DNA from 3 places in the Paenibacillus vulneris genome. Region 3 is predicted to be linked to each of the others. Evidence: riboswitches for the same ligand, from Rfam matches in the RefSeq annotation. Region 3 holds a riboswitch; each other region holds the start of a gene.
The links. Region 3 has a riboswitch for cobalamin ahead of cobJ (precorrin-3B C(17)-methyltransferase). Riboswitches for the same ligand answer to the same signal wherever they lie in the genome.

Region 1 (5,955 bases), 300 kb from region 3:
CACGGCAATAACTTTCTCATCTGCATGAGCTTCCTCACTGTTCATTTCCTGCAGCCCCCTTCCCTTCAACATCTTGGCATCGTAAATTATTCGTTCGACAATCGCTTGCTTCTTTTTAATAAATAGGCAAAAAACGGAGCCCCCATGAACGCGGTTACCACTCCGAGCGGAATTTCCGTCGGACTCAGGACCGTACGGGCAAGCGTATCCGCCCACAGTACGTAGATTGCTCCCCCGATAAGGGAAAGAGGCAGCAGCAGCCGATAGTCCGGCCCTACGATCAGCCGCAGCAAATGCGGCACGATCAGGCCGACAAAGCCTACGACCCCGGAGACCGACACGGCCGCCGCCGTAATCAGCGTTGCAGCCGCCAGCACAATAAGCTTCGTTCGCTCGACCCTTATACCCAGATAGGCCGCCTGCTGCTCGCCCAAAGCGAATAAATTCATCGCTCTTCCATAGCCGAACAGGATCATGACGCCGATCGCCAAGTAGGGCAGCAGCACAAGCGAATACATCCAGCCCCGAAGCGCCAGGCTGCCCATCAGCCAAAACACAATTTCATTAATAACCTGCTTGGACATCGCGACCATAAACGAGACGAAGGCCCCGAGAAAGGCCTGCATGACGACCCCGGATAAAATCAGGGCTTCCATCCGTATCTTGCCGCCCGTTCTTGCGAGCATAATCACAGTGATCAAGGATAGCGCTCCTGTAATGAATGCGACAACCGGAACAGTTGCCGAGCCCAGCAGGGCAAACTGCAGCCCGAACAAGATCAGGAAAGCAGCGCCGACCGAGGCGCCAGAAGAAACCCCCAACGTATAGGGGTCCGCCAGCGGATTGCGCAGCACACCCTGGAAGGCCGCACCCGCAATGCCCAAGGAAGCGCCGACCAGCACACCCAGCAGTACGCGGGGCAGCCGGACGCGCCAAATAATCTGCTCGGAGGCCGGCTGCCAGTCCACGGGAACCGAGCCTCCGATTCCGGGCAGATGATGCGCCAGAATGCCCCATACATGCAGGAGCGGCACATGAACCGTACCGATGGATAAACTGATCGTCACGGAAAGAAGAAGGAGCAGCACTCCCGCTCCTCCCCATGCCATTAGCTTCCGCTTCATTTTATTTCACCAATTCCGGATAAATGCCTTTGGCTACATCTACCAGCGCTGCTGTAATCCGCGGTCCCGGACGGCTGATCGAGTCCTTATCCAACCCCGCCAGCTTGTTGTTTTTGATCGCATCGACATTAGCCCAGCTAGTCCGCTCTCTAATGATTTGATCCATGGACTTCTTGGAATTTTCATCGATCAGATTTTTCGGGTACAAAATCACTTGAGGATTATCCGCGATCACCTTTTCTTCATTCAGCTTCGCGTACCCGGTAATGTCGGAAGAAACATTAATACCGCCAGCCAAGTTGATCAGCTCGTCCATGAATTCTCCCTTCCCTACCGTCCAGCCCGGAGAAAATTCCATGAGCACCCTTTTCTTTTGCTCCGGCTTCAGATCCTTGACGGCATCCGTAACCTTCTGACGATCCGCCTTCATAGAAGCTACCAGCTTCTCCGCCTGCTCCTGCTTGTCAAAAATTTGCCCGAATTTCAAAATATTGTTCATGACGTCGTCAATCGTCTTGGGCTCTACCTTAAACACGTTCACATTCAAGCCTCTGAGCTGCTCGACGGCTGCTGTTTTGAGCGATACGCCCGATAGCACGACATCCGCGTTAGCCGCAATCAGCGCTTCCTCATTCGGCTTCACGATGCTGCCCATCTTAGGCTTTTTCTTCGCTTCCTCCGGATAATCGCAAAAGTCGGATACGCCGACGACTTTGTCGCCCAAGCCCAGAGCGAACAGAGTCTCCGTCTCGCTGGGAGACACCGACACAATCTTGGCCGGCGCCTTTTCAAAGGTAAACTCCTTGCCTGTTGCATCCTTCACTTTCAACGGATATACTGTAGCCTTTGCGTTCGCGGCTGGAGGGCTTGTCTGTTCTCCGCTGCTCGCTTTAGCCGGCTCCTTCAGATCTGCCGTGCCCGAGGGCTTCGTCTCCTTCGGCGCGCAGCCGGCTGCGCTGAACACAAGCGCCAGACCCAGCACAGCCGCCAGCCATTTTTTTCCGCCGCTTCGTTTCATTTCACTCCACATTGTGGTACCTCCTTTGTCCTTCCATCCCATTGTATCGTTCCTGTTCCATGTCCCGGTTTGCATGCACGTCAAAAACCCTCTGATCCTGATCGCTGCAATTAGGAAGCAGAGGGCATGCGATTGCAGACGCTGTCCGTTATTCTGAACGCAGCGCGTGCAAGCGACGCTCCTTTTTCCTCGAAAGGCCCGGTCTATTCCCGATTAGGCAGGTTTCCTGGCTTATGGAGTTGTACGGAGGCCTCGCCTTCCCATTCCGGTTCAGAACAGTGGCATTATGAGACTCTCCCTCCAAAATACAGTGGCGGGACCGCTCCGGATTCACACCGGCTTCCCTTTTAACCTGCCGGCTTGTTAAGCAGACAGGCACCTAGTCGGATAACTCTATGAAATTAAAGTCAGACCTGCCTATGCAGCAGGAACGTCCATTAGGTCTATTTTTGCGCGATGACCTTCATCACCTGTAAGCCCTTTTCCAGATTTTTGGCATTGGCCGGAATGAAGGCTACCAAATCTTTGCCATTCAGATTAAGCTCTGTAAACCATTTGGTTTGTTCCAAAGGAATACCGTACAAATGCTTCTCTTTCTTCGGCGCTGCATTCTTATCCTTGGAATCTACCGGGAGCTCCAGAACGCCTCCGGGAAAATCCTCCTGCTTCGCCACATCATCCAGACTGACATAGCCGCCCTGCTGGCCTATCGTTTTAAACTGCTCCGTCGGCACAATAATGATGCTGTTATCTCCCGCCGCAATTTCAACGACCAATTTATCCATAGAAAACATCGGCGTGGTCTGAATCTTTACGGTCGGAGCTTCGCCAAGCTTCGTTTGCAGCGCAGCCTGCAGCTTATCTCCCACTTCGTTCGGAATTCCATTGGGGCCTGTCATAAAAATCAATACATCAGCCTTGGGTCCCCCGCCGCAGCCGGCTAGCACCAGCAGCAGCATGATGATGAGCATGAATTTCCCTTTCATGTTCCCTCTCCTTATAGATGCGCTTTCTTGGATTGCTGTTACCCCCAATCATATCATAAATGTCTCGTTTCTTTCAAAACTAGAGATAAAAAAGGAGATGGCCGCAGGCTGAAATGTAAAAAAAGGAACCGTTACCGGCTCCTCTTATTTCGATTCATATACTCATTTATCTTTTTGTCCAGGATCATGCTGATCTTCACAACTTCCGGTGAGGTCAAGCATTGCTCGCTCTGAACCAGTCGTTCGAGCTCCTGACGCAACCTATAAATCTCTTCTTCCAAAGATACGTCAGAAGATGACCGCTTCTTTTTCCCAAAAAACCACTTGGCTTGCTGATTATTCTCTCGAATCCAACCAATTTGCGGGTAATGCCTAAGCTGATATTCCGGAAAAGCCATTCTTCATCCCCCCCTGGCATATCTTTAGATTCGGAAGTCCCATAACCCCAAAGGATATGAAACTTCTATACTATTAAAGATAACAGTTTTTGTCGGGGATGGAAATGACTACTTTTGTCGAAACTATAATTTACGTATAAAATTTCCGATCCTTTCGATCGCTTCCAGCAATTGATTGACGGAAGTCGCGTAGGAGCAGCGCACGAAGCCTTCTCCGCCCAAGCCGAACACATATCCCGGCACCGCAGCGACCTTCGCTTCAAGGAGCAAACGCTGGGCAAACTCTTCCGAGCTTAGCCCTGTAGAGGCAATCGAAGGGAAGGCATAGAACGCTCCCTGCGGCTCATGGCACTCGAGCCCGATGTCCCGGAAGCCTTGAACGACAAGCCGGCGCCGTTGGTTATAGGACTCTACCATGCGGTCCTTTTCATCCATACCGTTTTTCAAAGCCTCGAGAGCTGCGACTTGCCCCATAGCAGGTGCGCACATGACGGTGTATTGGTGAATTTTGAGCATCGCTGAAATTAAATCCCTATGTCCGCAAGCATAGCCCATCCTCCAGCCGGTCATCGCGAAAGCTTTGGAGAAGCCGCTGACCAGGATGGTGCGGTCCTTCATGCCCGGCAAGGAAGCGAAGCTGACATGCTTCTGCTCGTAAGTCAATTCTGCATAGATTTCGTCGGAAATGACAATAAGGTCGTTTTCCTCAACAATTTTTGCAATCGGGAGCCAATCCTCGTACGTCATGATACCGCCTGTCGGGTTGCTCGGATAGCACAGAATCAGTACTTTAGACTTAGATGTAATGCTCGCCTTCAAGGCTTCGGGAGTCAGCTTGAAATTATCCTTCGCGAACGTCTCGATCCCGACAGGAATCCCCCCGCCGATCTTCGTAATCGGAGAATAGGAAATATAGCAAGGCTCCGGAACAAGTACTTCATCCCCCGGGACGATCAAGGCACGCAAGGCCAAGTCAATGGCTTCACTGCCGCCCACCGTAACCAGGATTTCGTCAGAAGGCTCGTACGGCACATGGAACGAATCGTACAAATACTCGGCGATCGCTTCCCTTAGCTCTGGCATTCCTGCATTCGGCGTATACTTCGTATTGCCGCGTTCAAGGGAATACACGCAGGCTTCACGCACGTGCCAAGGCGTGCAAAAATCCGGCTCGCCGACACCAAGAGAAATGATATCCTTGCTGGCGCTGACCAGATCAAAAAATTTGCGGATCCCTGATGGGGGGATTTCTCTCACCAAGGGAGCCAAATAACCCGACATCGACTTTGTAGAAGGCTCATGTTGTTTGATCATCACTCATCATCCTTCACGGGGAGATTAACATACGGCGGTCATCCTCATGATCTTCAAAGGTGATGCCGTCCTGCTTATATTTTTTAAGTATGAAATGTGTTTTGGTCGATAAAACGCGGTCTATCGGCGACAGCTTATTGGATACGAAAGAAGCGACTTCCTTCAGCGTTTTCCCTTCGATCTCTACCAGCAAATCATAGGCTCCGGACATCAAATATACGGATTTGACTTCCGGATACAAGTAAATGCGCTCGGCGATCGCATCGAAGCCGCGTCCGCGTTCCGGCGTGATCTGAACTTCAATCAATGCGGTTACCTTCTCGTTGTCCACCTTCGCCCAGTTCACAATCGGCGCGTATTTGATAATGACGTGCGCATCCTCCAATTGCTTGATCGCTTCCGCCACTTCCGCCTCCGGCGCACCCAGCATAGTTGCTATTAACGCCGGGGTTCTTCTCGCGTCTTCCTTAAGCAGCTCAATAATTCGCATTTTAAACTGTTCCATCGGTGGTTAACCCTCCCAAGAGTTGTGCCTTACATTAGCTTCCTTCCAGGTTTTGCGTTAGACAAAACCTGTCTTCCGCTTACATGTCATGGATAGATAAATTATTACTCCATATTACACCCAACCGGCGGCTTTTTGCAAAATAAAATTGCTCTTGCTTGGGCTGAGCCAAGTCTGCATGCCATCCCTTCAACGCAAAAATAGCCCGCAGGGCACAATAGCCTCGGGCTTGCATAAAATCTATATAAGAAATAATAGGCTGCTGTAAAAATGCTACTAACGGTGAATCGATAACAGCCTGCGTATGTTCGCTTCAATCTCGTGGCAGCGGTAATCCTCAAGCACGGTAATTTGCAGCCCGCCTTGCCCGTCCGACTCTCCTGTCACTCTTCCGATGCCCACCAGCCGGCCTTTGTCATAAGCGGCGATCACATAAGGGCTCTGGCAGTACGTTTTGTACAGAAGTTCCGCATCGGCTGCATGATCCTCGACGGATGCCAGCAATTGCTCAAACTGTCCTTGTGCAGGAGGCTCATTTTCTAATGCTATAATCAAGTCAATCACCATCCTACCTTGTATTGTTCTACACTTATAATTATACATCTATATG
Region 2 (5,955 bases), on a different contig from region 3:
GCGTGATAACGAGCATTCCCGCACCCGTTTGTTGAGCGACTGTCCTCATCATTTCTACTGTCTGATATCTGACCATGGCGTCCAAGCCTTTGGTAGGTTCATCCGCAATAATAAGGGATGGATGACCGCACATGCCGATGGCAGCAAGAACCCGCTGCTTCATTCCACCGCTAAGCTGAAAAGGGTAGCTTCCCATTTTACGCTCCGGTTCCGGCATTTGCAAACGCGACAAGAGCTGTACAGCATCCATATGGAGCTGTTTTCTTCTTTTATTTGTCCGGTGTCTGACCATGGCTTCTTTCAGCTGATATCCGATGGTCAGAACGGGATTCAAGGAGGTCGCCGGATTTTGCGGGATCAGCGCGATCTCACTGCCTCTCCATTTGCGCAAGCTTCTTGGATCCAGCTTCAGTACATCCTGTCCTTTAAACATAATGGATCCTGTTACTTGTGCGGTGTCGGGAAGAAGACCGGGAATGCTAAGGCCCAGAACCGATTTCCCGCTGCCGCTTTCACCGATCAATCCCCAGATTTGTCCTTGATGCAGATCAAGGGAAACCCCCTTCACGGCATGAACCATCCCTTCTTTCGTCCGAAAGGATGCTGTCACATTCTGAATTTGAAGTAGCGGGGCCATGATTAACCACTTCCTTCCATTTAAAGTAACGATCTTTCCTGAGACGATTTGGTATCGAGCTTGTCTCTAACATGATCCCCTATCCAATTGATGCATAATGACACGACTGCAATACAAAGTCCGGGTGCCAGCATGAGGTGGGCATAGCTTCGAAAGTACGGCCTTGCATCATTCACCATAACGCCCCAATCGGCTGCGGGAGGCTGGAGCCCCAGACCGAGAAAGCTTAGAGAAGCGATAGATAAGATAACCCGGCCTATCCGAATCGTAAATAATACGAGTAACGGCCCTATCATATTAGGAATGATGTGACGAACGATGATATAATAATGTCCGGCTCCCAAGGCACGAATGCCTTCGACATACGACTCCTCGCGAATCTTCATGACTTCCCCACGGACCACCCGGGAGAAATCCGGCCACGAGGTTACGATAAGGGCAATAAACAGGCTCTTAATCCCCGGCCCTAGGGTCCCTGCTATAGCCAGCATGAAAGCAAGCCCCGGCAAGCCTTGAAAAATGCTCACGATGCCCTGAATGAGATCATCGATCCATCCTCCCCAATAGCCCCCTATCGTTCCAATGATAAGTCCTAACGCCATGGTGACAGCCGTTACCGCGATGGCAAGCAGTATGGATACCCTTCCTCCATAAAGAAGCCTGCTGAACACATCTCTGCCCAATGTATCCGTCCCGAGGATATGCTCGGGAGAAAGTGGTGCCAGCCGTTCTGACATATTCACCTGATTGGGGTCATACGGTGCGATCCACGGCGCCAGGAAGCTGCATAAGAGGATCAATAAAAGCACTAAGCAAGCGAATCCGGCAGCCCCCTTCAGCATCACCCTTTGGCCTGGTAGCCTGATAGAGGCAAACTCCAGCTTCATTGAAGCTTCCCTCCCAATCTCATTTGCGGATGAATGACAAGGTAAGACAAATCGACTAGCAAATTAAAAGCCACATAGACAAGACCTGTAAATACGACATACCCTTGAATAACGGGATAGTCCCTGCGAAATATTCCATCCATAGCAAACCTTCCAATACCCGGTATGGCAAAAATCACTTCCACTATGACCGATCCGCCAAGTATAGCTCCAAAGTAGGATCCGATGACGGTAATAAGCGGAATCATGGCATTTCGCAAAGCATGAATCATCAATATGCGTGTGTCGGGCAGACCTTTGGCTTTGGCTGTTACCATATATGCCTGATTCCATACCTCAAGCAGTGCCGCTCTGGTTAAGCGCATCAGGACTGCACTCGTTCCGGCTGCCAATACGATGGCAGGCATAATGAGATGTTTAAAGGTTCCGTAGCCGCTGGTAGGCAGCCAGTGAAGCTTTTCGGAGAATACGGTAATCATCAGAATGGCCAGCCAGAAGCCTGGGATTGAAACCAGGGATAAAGCCAATATTCGCGCCGTATGGTCAAAAGATGTGTTTTTCTTCATGGCCATGAGCATTCCCAATGGGATTCCAGTGCCTACTGCGATGACCAAGGCCATCCCCGAAACACTCAATGTTACAGGAAGCCGGCGCAGCAGCTCTCCGCTTACGGATTCCTTCGTCATATAAGAAATTCCAAGATCCCCATGACTCGCTTTCCACAGCCAATGAGCATATTGGACAATCATCGGATCATTCAATCCAAGCTCTGCCCTTTTCGCCTCAATTTCTTGCTCTGTCGGCTCCTTAATCCCATTCATGCTTAAAGCTTGGACCGCAGGATCTCCGGGCGAAGCTACACTTAGTGCAAAAGCTATAAAAGAAATACCCATAATGACCGGAATGGCTGCTGCTATCCGTCTAATGAAATACATCATGTTACGATGCCCATTTGAGCTCGGGAAGCGTAGTTCCGTAAATCGTTGCCTTATAACCGGTAATTTTCTTGTTGTAAGCAATCAAGCTCGCATCGTTGAACAATGGAATCGTCGGCAAATCGGATGCCGCTATCGTCTGAAGCTCATTATAGATGCCTTTGCGCTCGTCCATGCTCAGGGTGGCTTTTGCTTGATTCAGCAGCTGGTCCACTCTGTCGTTTTTGTAGCCAAGGCTGTAGCTTTTATTGCTGGAGCCTGTGCTGGATAAATAGTTGGTGAATAACGTATACGGGTCTCCGTTCGGAAGACCTTGCGTAGCCAATGCCAGGTCATAATCTCCTTTGGCCTCGGCATCTTTAAAGGCGGCCCCATCCAGAATGCGGATATTCACATCCAGCTGCAATTCCTTCAGCACGGATTGAAAAAGCTCTGCTTGCGCTTTATATGGGTAACGGTCCAAGCCGTAAGTCGGCACGATCAACTCGATGCTTTTTCTTTGATTGCCCAGTACTTCAGCTGCCAATTTCTTGGCCTCTTCTGGCCGATAGTCCAATGGGATATCCTTATAAAACGGCGAGGTATTGTTCAGAAAATTAACCGTTGCCGCAGGATAACCCAAATAAAGCTCCTTCACTAATTGCTGGCGGTCTATCATCATGCTAACGGCTTGACGTATTTTGGGGTTGTCAAAAGGCGCTTTTTTTCCATTCGGATGAAGATAATGAGAGATGGTTGATTTTGTAGCCGAAAGCTCGAATTGCGAATCCTTCAACAGTTCTTTGGCCAGAGTCGGAGGAATAGCACCGAGGTCCATAACCCCCATAATCTCTCCTGATTTCAAAGCGGCAAGTCTGGTATCAGGATCCGGAATGACGCGAACACGTATCCGTTGGCTGGCAGCCTTCTGACCATAATAGCCGTCGAAAGCTTCCAACAATGCAAATTGGTCCTTCTTATGTTCGATCAGCTTGAAAGGGCCTGTTCCTTGAGGAAGGCCATTAAAATCGCCTTTTTCATTGAAATTTTTAGGGCTGTAGATCGGGCTTGAGAAATTCACCATCGAATACAGTAAAGTCGGTTGCGGATTCTCGAAGACGAGCTTGAAGGACATATCGTCGACCTTGACGACATCCTTTAACCCAGGATAAGAGCTTTTGATATCCAGAGTATAGAACGGCGAGCTCTTGGGACTTACTTGCTTGTACCGGTTAAAGTTAGCGATGACCGCATCAGCATTCAGCTTCTCTCCATCATGAAACTGAACATTCTCCCGCAGCTGAAAGGTCCATTCCTTGCCGTCCTCGGACATCTTCCAAGACTTTGCCAGCTTGGGGGCAGGCTGTCCATCCTCGGAGGCTGCAATTAACGGCTCCCAAACATAAAGAATTGTACTTGTGTAGTAGGCATCCTGAGGACCCGGAGCCAGATCGCGAGGAGCGGCCAGCACGACCTCTTCCGGATGTACGCTGCCGGAGGAAGCAGATGAATTAGCCTGAGGCTGCGCAGACGGACTGCACCCGGCCAATGTAAGCAGTACGCAAAGCGTCAACAGGATAAGCTGAAGTGCCATTTTGCTCCGAAAAAATGAAGGATGCATAATTATCAATTCCTCTTTCTTTCTAAAAATGAAATACAAAAAAGACATCTTTACCCAGACGTGAAGCTAGAAAGGTAAAGATGCCCCGGTTGTTGAGGAACAAACGAAAAGCCGTCTTTAACACTTCCCTATCAGCCGTAGGTAAAAGCAGTGCTGTCAGAACAGGCAGGTCTCCTGGCTCTGGACTCCTCATCATCAGCAGCCTTCCCGGTCTATGGCTAGACCAGTGGCACCGTTGCTGTGACTCCTCCATTACAGTGGCGGGACCGCGTCGGTATTGCACCGAACTTCCCTATTAAGCTTTAGCATCTGCTAAAGCACCTTGTTCCCCTTATATGCAATTTGTATGAAGCTTATCTGATCATATAGGATAATTCGATTTTGGGCAAGCGTGAAGCATCCATCATAAAGCATCAGTCACCAAACAGGAAATCATCATCCGTCAAAGTTTCCACGTTAACCGTCCGAATATACCCGTTGCCTTTCTTGGAAAAGAAATCATGCTGCTTCGTACGGGTATTAATCCCGTTAAGGACGATAGGATTGATATCCTCTTCCGGGAACAAAGGCTCCAGCCCCAGGTTCATCATGGCTTTGTTTGCATTATAACGCAAGAAGGCTTTCACTTCGCCCGTCAGCCCTACTGCGGTATACAACTCCTCTGTATATTGCTCTTCGTTGCTGTGCAAGTAGCGAAGAAGTCCTTGCAATGTCTCATAAGCAGCTTGCTGTTCGTCCTGATCCAATTGGGCATACACCTCTTGAGCCAGCATGCCGACATACAACCCGTGAATGCTCTCATCGCGCAGAATCAGGTTAATGATCTCCCCGCTGCTCGTCATTTTCCCTTGCCCGGCAAGGTACAGCGGATAAAAGAAGCCGCTATAGAACAGATAGCTCTCGAGCAGTACGGAAGCTGCCATCGCCAAGTACAAATCTTTGCGTGAGTGAATGTTGTTATAATATTGGGATATCGTCTCCGCTTTGACCTGTAGGAAACGGTTGTTTTCAATCCATTGAAAAATGCTATCGATCTCTTCCGTCGATGCCAATGTGGTAAAAATACTGCTATACGATTTGGCATGGATTTGCTCCATCATCCCCATAAAGCCGAGGACCGCTTTACGCTGCAGCCCTTCGACGAGCTCGAGAATTTTGGGCATTCCGACGCCGCCTTGTACCGTATCGAGCAGCGTTAAACCGCCAAGTACCTTCATGTACAGGTCCCGCTCCGCATCGTTTAATGTCAGCCAGGACATTTTATCATCGGATAGCGGAATCTCCTCATCCGTCCAAAATTGCATAATATTTTGCTTCCAGAATGTATCCGTAAAATCGTCATCTGGACGGTTCCAATTCACGGCTTTCCAAACACTCATTGCTGCAACTCCCTTTCCAGCTTATCTTATACGGAACAACTGATGCACTCTTCAACGGAAAGATGGTTCGTCCGAGTGTAATAAAGAGATTTCAGTCCTTTTTTAGCTGCGTAAATATAGTATCGAGCCAGCTGTCTCGTAGTCACATCGCTGTTGACGTGAAGTACCGTGGATATTCCCTGGTCCACATGCGTTTGAATTTCGGCAATCAAATCCAATACCTTGAACTGATCCATCTGATAAGCCGATTTATAGAAGAAGTAGTTATCTCTGCTCAAATACGGCATCGGATAATAGGTAGTAGAGTTGGCATAGGTACGCGTTTCGATTTGCTCGACAATCGGCATTACGCTTGACGTTGCATTCTGGATATAGGAAATGCTCTGTGTCGGCGCAATCGCAAGCCGGTAAGCATGATATAATCCGTAAGCTTGTACAGCGGACTTCAGGCTCGCCCAATCTTCGGGAGACGGGATCGTCATGTCCTTGAACAGCTCTTGTACCTTACTTGTAACGG
Region 3 (5,955 bases):
GTCAGTACAGGGAGACCGGCCTCCTCCATCGACTTGGCGGCGCTGTCCGTAACGACCGTAGTCAAGAGCGGGTACCCTGCCTCCCGAATCTGCAATGCAAGCTCACGCGCATCGCTTGTTCCTGCCATAACCAATATCATGATTTGCGCCTCCATCTGTTAAGATCATGCATTCCGTTTCAGCTGCCCATAGAGCCGGGAGTAATTTCCGCTCCTTAAGATTTGCTTTTCCCCAGCGCAGGCGCTTTTGTATCGTCATGATCATGATGGTGGTGGTCGTGATCATGGTCATGATCATGGTCGTGCCCGTGATGATGATCATGATGATGATCATGCCCATGGTGATGATGCCCATAGTCGTGGTCGTGATCATGATGATGGTGATGATCGATATGCTCCATCGCCGCCAAGCGGTATTGGCACATATCGCAGTTCATTCTGGCCTCGCCCTCTACGGCCTCTAGCGCCCGCTCCCGCAAAATCAGCTGCAAATTCGGATGGAACCCGAAATAATCAGCCAATATAAATTCCTGCTCGGGGTATTTCTCCGAGAATTGAAGCAGCATTTGCTCCATCCGCTTCATCAATACGCCCGTGAACAAGAAATACGGCAGGATAACGACCTTGCGTGCGCCGAGCTTGATACAGCGCTCGATCCCTTCATCCACTAAAGGCGCCGTCACTCCGATAAACGCCGTCTCCACCCATTTGACCTTCAGCTTTTCCCAGAACAGCCGGGATATTTTGAACAAATCGCTGTTGGCGTCCGCATCGCTGCTGCCCCGTCCTACGACAAGCACCGCCGTCTGCTCCCGGTCGGCTTCCGTTGCAGCGCCTGCACCGGCCGCTTCCAACCGCGACGCAAGAATATCCAGCACCTGCTCATGAACCCCGATAGGCCGTCCATAGTTGAACCGAACGGACGGGTAACGCAGCCTCGCTTCGTCAATCGCAGCCGGAATATGTATTTTGGCATGCCCCGCCGAGAATAAAGTGATCGGCACTACCGCAATCTGCGTAGCTCCCTGTTGAACACACTGCTCGATACCCTGTGCGATGGTGGGCCGTTCAAATTCCAGAAAGCACGTCTCCACGATCGGCTGGTCCATCTTCGATGCAATAGAACGGACGAACTCCCGTACCTCCTCATTACCTTCCGCATCCTTACTGCCGTGGCCTACAAACAAAACCGCATTCATCCTGTTCCCTCCCTGTCTTTATTTCCGTATTAATCGCCGCATACCGCGTTTTCAATTTGGAAAACCGGCACCTCTTGGTGACGATAACCTTCTACTTCCTTTACTCTTTTAAAATATTTATGGAATCGCTCATTCGGATGACCATCCGAAATATACCGCTGTACAATCCGTTCGATCATGTCTACCAATTGATCCGGCTCAATACCCTCGGCGACCGGCTGTCCCGGATGCGCATTGCGCCCGACCGTCTTGCCGCCCAGGAACAAATCGAATTTCTCCTTCCGGTATACGATGCCGATATCCTCGTGCACCGCCCCATAACAAGCCATTCCGCACCCGTTCAAGCCGATGCGCAGCTCCTTCGGCACGCTCAAGCCGCCGATCCGCTTCTGCAGCTCCTCAGCGTACGGAATCGCATCCGCCTTCTCCGCATTGCAAAAGTCGCAAGCTTTAAGCTGCGCTACATCGCCGATCGGCGCCAGCAGGAAGCCTTCCTGCCGCAGCTTCGTCGTAATGTCATCGGGATTCGATGTCGGAACCCGGATAATCATTTGGTGATGGGGCGTATACTCCATCGTCCCCTTCTCGCCAACGACCTCAGCCAGCGCAAGCATCTGTCTGGCGGTAAAACGCTTCTCGGCGACGCCCGGACTTACCGCAAGCTCGAAGATCGCTTGCTGGCGGAACAATCCCGCCGAGGCAGGCGTGCTGCCCGGCTCCGTGACCACGCCTCGGCTGAGATCGGACAGGCGCAGCGCCTCCATCGCCAGCATTAGCGGCGAGTCGGTACCGGGGCCGCTGCTCCGCTCCTCGCGCTCAGCCACACTGACCGCGCTGACAGCCAGCACCGCTCCGCCCGTGCTTCCGCCGCCGGCGGAGCTTGCAGGAGCCGTCTCCCTTGCGGTGCGGGCCACGGCTTCCCGGCCGCTTTCCACTTGGCCTTCGCCTTCCCAAGCCCAATCCTCGTCATCCGCATCGACCGCCTCTGCCTCGTCCCACTGCTGCAGCGCCCAAGGCTCCGCCGCTTCCTGCAGCCGTTGGTGCGGCTTAAGCGGCTGTACATCGGCGCCGAGAGTATACTTGCGCTGATAACCGCGCGGGGTGATCATCAGACCGTCGTAGACCGTCGTCGACGCATTGCCGATAATGACCGTCGTCAGCATCCCGATCTCATGATCGAGCATATCGCGCAAAGTTGTCAGCACCACATGCTGACGGTCCCGGTAGGCACTCTTCACGATGCCGACCGGCGTCTCCGGCGAGCGGTATTTCAGCAATATGCGCTGCGTCTCCACAATTTGCCGGGTTCGTCTGCCGCTGCGGGGGTTGTACAGCGCAATGACGAAGTCCGCCTGGGCCGCCGCCTCGACGCGCCGGGCAATCAGCTCCCACGGCGTCAGATGATCGCTTAAGCTTATCGTGCAGGCATCGTGCATGACCGGGGCCCCAAGCAGCGAGGCGGAAGAGTTAATCGCCGATATGCCGGGGATTATCTCGACTTCCACGCCGCCGTCCCGCCTCCAGCCTTTTTCCATCAGCACCTCGTACACCAGTCCGGCCATCCCGTATACACCGGCATCGCCGCTCGAGATAACCGCTACCTTTTTCCCGGACTCCGCTTGCCGAACGGCCTCCTGAGCCCGGCTCACTTCCTCCGTCATCCCTGTCCGTACAATCTCCTGATCGGTGAGAAGTCCACGGATAAGATCCACGTACGTGTTATAGCCGATGATAACTTCACTTTCTTCAATGGCCTCCCGCGCCCGTTTCGTAATATGCTCGAAGCTTCCCGGTCCGAAGCCGATGATAAGCAGTTTTCCCGCCATTCGCCGCACATCCTTTCCTTCCTATATAAATACATCATGATGGTTGCAACTCGAACATGTCTTCCTTACTTTTATGCAGCACAAAAAAGAGCATTCCTACAGAAAGTGTTAGAAATGCTCTTGCAGCCCGCGTTCTCAAGAATTCCAATGACATTACATTCGATATGCCATTACCATTCCTTAAGTAAGCCGATCTCTAACACCTCCCTATCCTCGTAGGTCAACAGTGTTTTGAAATTAGGCAGGTCTCCTGACTTCGAGCTTCGTCATCCGATTCCCTTCCCAGACGCGCTCTATGGCGCTCCAGTGGCAACAACATCGGCATAACAAGCCTTTCTTATGGAAAGGCACTCTTCACAGTGGCGGGACCGTGCCGGCTTTGCACCGGGCTTCCCTTTTAAGCCAAATGAGGCATGATTTCATTCAGCACCTAATTCATCCGTATTTGATTGTCCAGAGTCATCATATCACCCGGAGCGAAGCTTTGTCTATAACTGCGCGCCCTCCCGCCGTTAACGACAAGCCGTTCGATGCCCCGGGAGGTATGGGCCGAAGTTCTTATTTTTTACAGCATACCCATTGAAACAAAACGATAGCTTACGAACAATATAGCCGACTATACAGAAGAGCTGGAATGAGGAAGGTCAGCCGATTTACAACAGCAAAGGTGGAAGGATGCTCTATGAAATACGGGCAGCGAATAGCCAAACTGCGGAGCAAAGGGTACATGACCCAGGAAGAGCTTGCCTATAAAGTAGGAATTACCCGTTCCGCCCTTTCTCATTATGAAAATAATAGGAGAGAGCCGGATTATGAAACCATTCAAAAAATTGCCGATATATTCGGCGTATCGATAGACTATTTGATGGGCCGCACGGATCATCCCGGAAGCTTTGCGGACGGCACGGAGGAATTTATCAGCTATCTTGAGCTTTCGGACGAAGCTATTCTGGACAAATTCATTCTGACTATTGACGGAAGAGAACTCACACTGGAGGAGTCCAAAAGCTTCATCGCTTTCATTCGGTCCGAGCGTTCTCTCCCTGCCGACAAAAATAAGCCATGATGAGGTACGGCTACTTGCTGTACTCCATCATGCCTAGTTCCTTGTACATATATGAAAATAACGGTTTATCGAGGCCTTTGTATTGAGGCTTGATCGGTTCCTTCACGGCTTCTTGAAGAGCCAGCCATTGATCGTACTTGTCTCTGGGGATACCGAGCTGATTCAGGACGGTGTCGATATCCACCGTTTTCTTGTTCTCTTCCATTTGCAACCCACACTCCATCTCGTCTCATAGACTTTCAATGTCTAGTATTATATCGGAGATGTTCAAAAAAAGGTGTCGCATACTGGGAGTGTTTTGGTAAAAAACACCGATCATTTTGTCGAATAAGCTATTCTAAATAAATCTTTATCAACGCGGTTCAACGGCTTATAAAGAGGAAGTTTTCAGCCTTCGGGCCGATTTCTTCACGGCCATACGGCGAATCAGCATACTGGCTGCCACAGGCTCGGGCGCCGTTTCCTGAACTCCATTGATTTTGTCCATAAGCCTTTGGTACATAAAATCCCCCATAAGCTGGGTCAAGCCCTCCCGCAGCTGGATCCTGGGACTCCATCCCCAGCCCTTGGCCGCTTTGTCCCAGGAAACGCAGACATGCAGATGGTCCTCCGGACGCGCCGTTACGAATACGGGCTTTACTTTTTGATTCGTCATCTCATTCATCAGCTCGAACAATTCCAGAATGGACGTTGCCGTTCCCGTGCCTATGTTGTAGGTATCGCTGTTGGACAAGGACAGGGCTTGAACGTTGGCGGAAGCCACATCGGATACATAGACGAAATCCCGGGTCTGAAGGCCTTTCCCTTGAATGATGGCTTTCTCGCCGTTGACGAAGGTTTCCAGAAAGGCCGAGATTACGCCCCCGCTTCCATACCTCTTTTGCCGGCAGCCATACACGTTCGCATACCTTAAAATCGTGTAGTTAAGTCCATACAACGCGCCGTACAGCTTTATGTATTCCTCGGGAGCCAGCTTGGACATTCCTGTGCAGGAGACCGGAGCGCATGGAGCGGCTTCGTCAATCGGCTTAGGCTCATAGGAACCGTAGACCTCTGCGGAGGATCCGTAGACCAGCTTCTTGATCGAAAATTCCTTGCACAGATCCAGCAAATAGATCAATCCGCGCAAATTGGGACTCAGCCCCCGAACGACCATCGCTTCGTTCAAATCGGTTTTCTCCGCCAGATGGATACAGTAATCCGGCTGCTCCAGCTCAAAAATATTTCTTAACTCCGTGCTGGCAACATCCATTCGATACAGCTTGCATGCCGGATGCAGATTCGCTTCCTTCCCTGTGCTCATATTGTCGACTACTACTACATCCAGCCCTGCCTGAATGGCACAGTCCACCGTATGGGACCCTATAAAGCCGACTCCGCCTGTAATTAGTACTTTCATCCTTATCCCTCCACCGATTCGATATTGTCGTTTAAGCGTTCGTTCGGGTGCTTTCCCAAAGTCCTATATCCTTAAGCGCATGATGCGCTTGACCCGTCGAATATTGATACATTTTGTATCAATATAAACAAAAAAAGGCCTCCAGTCAAGAGGTCCCAGAAAAGTTAACCGAAATTAGGTGCCGCCGCCAATTTTAGTAGGAAAGACGGATTGTTCCATGATCCTACGCTCTTGAGCAAAGAACAGGAACTCACATCCTGGTTCTCCAGGGACATCATGACTAGGTCCGATCAGAACACAAGCTCTTCTTGGGCGGCTTTTTATTCACTTGGAAGCTGATCTGTGCGGGAGGATAACGGGAGTTTTATGTAAACCAAAGAGGTAATTTTAGTCATCTACAGGGGCTTACTAGCAGGAAGAACCAGGAGTCGGGGGCAGCGTATCAGGTCCATGAGGACCGAACAAT

Region 1: it holds a riboswitch for cobalamin, as region 3 does, so the genes downstream of both, ABEA66_RS06770 (ABC transporter substrate-binding protein) here and cobJ (precorrin-3B C(17)-methyltransferase) in region 3, are expected to answer to the same signal.
Region 2: it holds a riboswitch for cobalamin, as region 3 does, so the genes downstream of both, ABEA66_RS16260 (ABC transporter substrate-binding protein) here and cobJ (precorrin-3B C(17)-methyltransferase) in region 3, are expected to answer to the same signal.

What each region holds. Positions count from the first base shown of each region.
Region 1 covers NZ_BAABJG010000006.1:310,949-316,903, forward strand. Annotated here, with positions in the region: gene ABEA66_RS06760 (ABC transporter ATP-binding protein) at 1-45, opposite strand, end outside; gene ABEA66_RS06765 (FecCD family ABC transporter permease) at 87-1,124, opposite strand; gene ABEA66_RS06770 (ABC transporter substrate-binding protein) at 1,126-2,154, opposite strand; cobalamin riboswitch at 2,342-2,540, opposite strand; gene ABEA66_RS06775 (hypothetical protein) at 2,586-3,128, opposite strand; gene ABEA66_RS06780 (aspartyl-phosphate phosphatase Spo0E family protein) at 3,260-3,526, opposite strand; gene ABEA66_RS06785 (aminotransferase class I/II-fold pyridoxal phosphate-dependent enzyme) at 3,650-4,840, opposite strand; gene ABEA66_RS06790 (Lrp/AsnC family transcriptional regulator) at 4,854-5,345, opposite strand; gene ABEA66_RS06795 (hypothetical protein) at 5,622-5,900, opposite strand.
Region 2 covers NZ_BAABJG010000015.1:594,384-600,338, forward strand. Annotated here, with positions in the region: gene ABEA66_RS16245 (ABC transporter ATP-binding protein) at 1-637, opposite strand, end outside; gene ABEA66_RS16250 (ABC transporter permease) at 658-1,524, opposite strand; gene nikB (nickel ABC transporter permease) at 1,521-2,462, opposite strand; gene ABEA66_RS16260 (ABC transporter substrate-binding protein) at 2,464-4,059, opposite strand; cobalamin riboswitch at 4,207-4,399, opposite strand; gene nrdF (class 1b ribonucleoside-diphosphate reductase subunit beta) at 4,473-5,438, opposite strand; gene nrdE (class 1b ribonucleoside-diphosphate reductase subunit alpha) at 5,465-5,955, opposite strand, start outside.
Region 3 covers NZ_BAABJG010000006.1:612,742-618,696, forward strand. Annotated here, with positions in the region: gene cobK (precorrin-6A reductase) at 1-140, opposite strand, end outside; gene ABEA66_RS08235 (sirohydrochlorin chelatase) at 215-1,198, opposite strand; gene cobJ (precorrin-3B C(17)-methyltransferase) at 1,228-3,024, opposite strand; cobalamin riboswitch at 3,248-3,473, opposite strand; gene ABEA66_RS08245 (helix-turn-helix domain-containing protein) at 3,707-4,090, shown strand; gene ABEA66_RS08250 (hypothetical protein) at 4,101-4,295, opposite strand; gene ABEA66_RS08255 (NAD-dependent epimerase/dehydratase family protein) at 4,461-5,489, opposite strand; gene ABEA66_RS08260 (hypothetical protein) at 5,898-5,955, opposite strand, start outside.